DNA from 2 places in the Streptomyces sp. CNX435 genome. Region 2 is predicted to be linked to the other one. Evidence: riboswitches for the same ligand, from Rfam matches in the RefSeq annotation. Region 2 holds a riboswitch; the other holds the start of a gene.
What was found. Region 2 has a riboswitch for S-adenosylmethionine ahead of thrC (threonine synthase). Riboswitches for the same ligand answer to the same signal wherever they lie in the genome.

Region 1 (2,448 bases), on a different contig from region 2:
CCGCACCAGCGGGTGCGCGCAGAACAGCCCGTCCCGCACCCCGATCCCGTGCTCCGCCGACAGCGCCGCCGCCAGGTGCGAGCCGCTCCAGCCGTCGACCACGAACGAGATCACCCCCACCCGCGCCGCGTCCGCGCCGAACAGCGACAGCACCCGCACCCCCGGCAGCGCCGCCAGCCCCGCGAGCACCCGCTCCACCAGCGCCCGCTCCCGCGCCACCAGCGCGTCGAACCCGGCCTCCGTCAGCGCCTTGCACGCCGAGGCGATCGCGTACGCCCCGATCACGTTCGGCGATCCCGCCTCGTGCCGCGCCGCCGTCGTCTGCCACTCGACGTCCACGCCCCCGCCCTCCGCGCGCTGGACCCGCCGGCTGGCGCCCCCGCCCGCGAGGTACGGCGGCGCCGCCCGGAGCCAGTCCGCCCGGCCCGCGAGGACGCCGGCGCCGAACGGCGCGTACAGCTTGTGCCCGGAGAAGGCCACCCAGTCCACGCCCAGGTCCGCCACGTCCACCGGGTGGTGCGGCGCGAGCTGCGCCGCGTCCAGGACCAGCCGCGCCCCGTGCCGGTGCGCCGCGGCGGTCAGCTCCCGTACGGGCCACAGCTCGCCGGTGACGTTCGAGGCGCCGGTGACGCACACCAGCGCCGGCCCGTCGCCGACCCGCGCGGCGAGCGCGGAGTCCAGCGCCGCCACGGCCTGCCCGGGGCTGGAGGGCGCGGGGAGCACGGTGACCCGGCCGGCCGCGGACCCGGCGTGCTGCCAGGGCAGCAGGGCGGCGTGGTGCTCGGTCTCGAAGACGTAGACCTCGGTCCCCGGCGGCAGCGCGGCGGCCAGCAGGTTGAGCGAGTCGGTGGTGGAGCGGGTGAAGACGACCTGGTCGTCGGGGCGGCAGCCGAGGAACCCGGCGACCGTCGCGCGGCTGGACTCGAACAGCTCGGTGGACAGCTGCGAGAGGTAGCCGGCGCCGCGGTGCACGCTGCCGTAGTACGGCGCGTAGGCGGCGACGTCGTCCCAGACGCGCTGCAGCGCCGGGGCGCTGGCGGCGTAGTCGAGGGCGGCGTACTCGGCGTCGCCGCCGGTGACGAGCGGCGCGCGGACCTCGCGGCCGAGGACGGGCAGACAGGCGGGGGTGAGCGTGGACGCAGACATGCGGAACTCCCGTGCGCAGGCGTGAAGATGCGGGCTGAAGAGGACGCGCGCGATGCCCCGATGACGGGCACGCGCGGCGGCGGCAGCGGGCCGGACAGGCCCCAGGGCCTCTCCGGCGGATCATCTCCGGGCCCTGATCCGCCGGAAAGGCCCTAGCGCATTCGCTTGCTCACGGCGGTGCTCCCTCGGCCGACCAGGACCCCTGGGTTCGCGAGGGGTCCGCGCTTGCCGCAGACCTCGCTGCCTGCGGCCCGGTCATCACCCGGGGCACCCCGCCACGGACGGAGGGTTGCCGGACAGCGGGCCGGGGCCTTGATCGCTGTCGCTCGTGACCTGGTCAGGAGTATGCGCACCGGAGAGTCCGCGGCGCAACCCGGTTGCCCGGACTGTCCGCAACTCGCCGGAAATGACCCGCGAATGAGCCGGGAATGACCCGCAAAGGACGTCCCGTCCCCCGGACCGCCTCAGCCGTTGCTGGTCGCCACCCAGCGCTCCAGCACCCGCCGCGCCGACCCGGAGTCGATCGACTCCGCCGCCCGTACGATGCCCGCCGCGATCCGGTCCGACAGCGGGCCGTCCGCGTCGGCGTCCAGGGCCGTGAGCGCCGCCGCCGCGTTGAGCAGCACCGCGTCACGCACCGGGCCGGTCTCGCCGGCGAGCAGCCGGCGGGCGACGTCCGCGTTGTACGAGGCGTCCGCGCCCCGCAGCGCCGCCACCGGCACCAGGTCGATGCCGACGTCCCGCGGGTCGAAGGTCTCCTGCCGCACCGCACCGCCGCGGACCACCCACACCTGGGAGGTGGCGGTCGTGGTCAGCTCGTCCAGCCCGTCGTCGCCGCGGAAGACGAGCGCGGACACGCCGCGCTCGGCCAGTACCCCGGCCATGATCGGCGCCATCCGGGCGTCTGCGACACCGGTGGCCTGCGCTCCGACCCGGGCCGGGTTGGTGAGCGGGCCGAGGAAGTTGAACGGGGTGGCCACGCCCAGTTCCTTGCGCATCTGCGCGACGTGCCGCAGCGCGGGGTGGAACTTCACCGCGAAGCAGAACGTGATGCCCGCCTCCTCGGCGACCTCGGCGACCCGCCCGGGGGTGAGGTCGAGGTTGACCCCCAGCTTCTCCAGCACATCGGACGCGCCGGAGGCGGAGGACGCCGCCCGGTTGCCGTGCTTGACGACCTTCGCGCCGGTCCCGGCGACGACGATCGCGGACATGGTGGAGATGTTGACGGTACGGGCCCGGTCGCCGCCGGTGCCGACGACGTCCACGGCCGGGCCGGGGACGTCGATGGTGTGGGCGTGCTCG
Region 2 (2,448 bases):
ATGACGATGTTGTCCGGGAGCCGCCAGCCGAGCTGCTCGCAGATCTCGTAGGCGAGGGTCTTGGAGCCCTCCGCGTAGTACGGGCGGAGGTTGACGTTGGTGAAGCCCCAGCCCTCGCCGACCGGGTCGCCGATCAGCTCGGAGCAGAAGCGGTTCACGTCGTCGTACGTGCCCTCGATGCCGACGACGTCGCCGCCGTAGACGGCGGCCATGACGACCTTCGCGTGCTCCAGGTCGTACGGGATGAACACGCACGAGCGCAGCCCCGCCCGGGCCGCGGCGGCGCCGACCGCGCCCGCCAGGTTGCCGGTGGAGGAGCAGGACAGCGTGGTGAAGCCGAAGGCGCGGGCGGCCTCGACAGCGATGGCGACGACGCGGTCCTTGAAGGAGTGCGTGGGGTTGCCGGAGTCGTCCTTGACGTGCAGCTCGCCGGTGACGCCCAGCTCGGCGGCGAGCCGGTCGGCGCGGTGCAGCCGGGTGAAGCCGGGGTTCAGGTTGGGCTTGGCCGCCACGTCGGCGGGGACGGGCAGCAGCGGCGCGTACCGCCAGATGCTCCGCGGGCCGGCCTCGATGTGCTTCCGCAGCCGGGCAGCGGACTCGGCGTCGCCGCCGGGCAGGTCGTACGCCGCCTCCAGCGGCCCGAAACAGGACTGGCACGCGAACACGGGACCCAGCGGCACCCGCTCCCCGCACTCCCGGCAGGACAGCGCGACGGCCGGACCCAGGTCGGGGGCGCCGTCGACGGCGGTGTGGGTGGCAGCTGTCTCTACAGCCATACTGGCGAGGCCCTCTCTCCTCATCTTCCCCGCGACGCATCTCGCCGCAGGACGGAATTGGCACCATCACCGTCCGGGGCCTCGCAGCGTCGCGAGTGCCGGACGGAGGGTTGCCGGGGCTTCAACGGGCCGTTCCCTCTGCCCCTCTGGATGAGCTCTGTATGGCGCCGGCCCGGCGGGGCCGAACGGCGCTTTTGTCTGGCGCTTCTCTCCGGCGCGCGGACCCCGACATAGGGACGTCACGCACGTTGTTCAAGACTGTAACCGACGACCAGGACAGTTGTGAGGGCCGTCCGACACGCGAGACGGCTCTCACACCGCACAGGACCACCGGCAAGGGAGGCCCGCAGGTGCTCGACGACGTGGAGCGGTGGCTGAAGGCGCGGTCCTGGTCCGCCGCGGACCGGCCGCCGGCGCGGCTGCTCGCGGCCAAGCGGGCGCTGGGGGCGCGCGGGACGGTGAGCGTGGTGCTGCCGGCGCTGAACGAGGAGGCGACGGTCGGGGCGATTGTCGCGGCGATCCGGGCGGAGCTGATGGCGGCGGGCGGCGCGGACGGCGGGGGTGGCGGGGGCGGGGGCGGGGCGCTCGTCGACGAGCTGGTCGTGATGGACTCCGGCTCCACGGACCGCACGGCGGAGGTCGCCGCCGCGGCCGGCGCGCGGGTCGTACACCGTGACGACGTGCTGCCGCGGGTGCCGGCGGCACCGGGCAAGGGCGAGGTGCTGTGGCGGTCGCTGCTGGTGACCCGCGGCGAGATCGTGTGCTTCGTCGACGCGGACCTGAAGGACTTCGACACGGCGTTCGTGAGCGGGATCGTGGGCCCGCTGCTGACGGACCCGGACGTGGAGTTCGTGAAGGCGGTATACGACAGGCCGCTCGGCACTCGGACGGGCGGCCAGGGCGGGCGGGTGACGGAGCTGGTGGCCCGCCCGCTGCTGAACCTGCACTGGCCGCTGCTGGCCGGCTTCGTCCAGCCGCTGGGCGGCGAGTACGCGGCGCGGCGGTCGCTGCTGGAGCGGCTGCCGTTCCCGGTGGGATACGGGGTGGAGCTGGGCCTGCTCGTCGACGCGCTGCACACGGTGGGCCTGGACGCCCTGGCCCAGGTCGACGTCGGCGTCCGCCGCCACCGCCACCAGGACGACCGCGCGCTGGGCCGCATGGCGGCGGCGATCTACCGCACGGCGCAGCTGCGGCTGGCGCGGGGGCACCTGGTGCGGCCCCGGCTGACGCAGTTCGAGCGGGGGGTGGACGGGGCGTTCGAGCCGCGGACGTACGGGGTGGACACGGAGGAGCGGCCGCCGATGCGGGAGATCCCCGAGTACGCGAGCCCTCGCCGGGCGTGCTGTGGCGGGGTACGGGGTCACGGGCCGGACCGGGGCCGCGGTGACGAGGAGCCGGACACGACGGTGGCGTAACGGAGCCCTCGCCGGGCGGGCCACACCCGGGGCACAATTGTTCAGCTCTGCTTGACGCAGCGAGGCTGGCTACACAACGATCATCATCCATGGGATGGAATACATCGGCATTGTTCGTGCGCGACCGGTCCATCGACGAGGTCGTGGACAGCCTGCCGGACGTCGTCGGCTACGTGCCACGCGACGAACGCGTGAGCGCCGACTTCGCGTGGAGCCACTCTCCCCGTGAGCGCCTCTACCTCGCTGAGGACGGTGGG

Region 1: linked by a shared signal. The riboswitch ahead of T328_RS16095 (aminotransferase class V-fold PLP-dependent enzyme) and the one ahead of thrC (threonine synthase) in region 2 are both predicted to bind S-adenosylmethionine.

What each region holds. Positions count from the first base shown of each region.
Region 1 covers NZ_JCANTA010000008.1:87,409-89,856, forward strand. The annotation lists gene T328_RS16095 (aminotransferase class V-fold PLP-dependent enzyme) at 1-1,146, opposite strand, end outside; SAM riboswitch class IV at 1,363-1,480, opposite strand; gene trpD (anthranilate phosphoribosyltransferase) at 1,611-2,448, opposite strand, start outside.
Region 2 covers NZ_JCANTA010000007.1:224,948-227,395, forward strand. The annotation lists gene thrC (threonine synthase) at 1-776, opposite strand, end outside; SAM riboswitch class I at 794-933, opposite strand; gene T328_RS15445 (glucosyl-3-phosphoglycerate synthase) at 1,127-2,191, shown strand; gene T328_RS15450 (hypothetical protein) at 2,308-2,448, shown strand, end outside.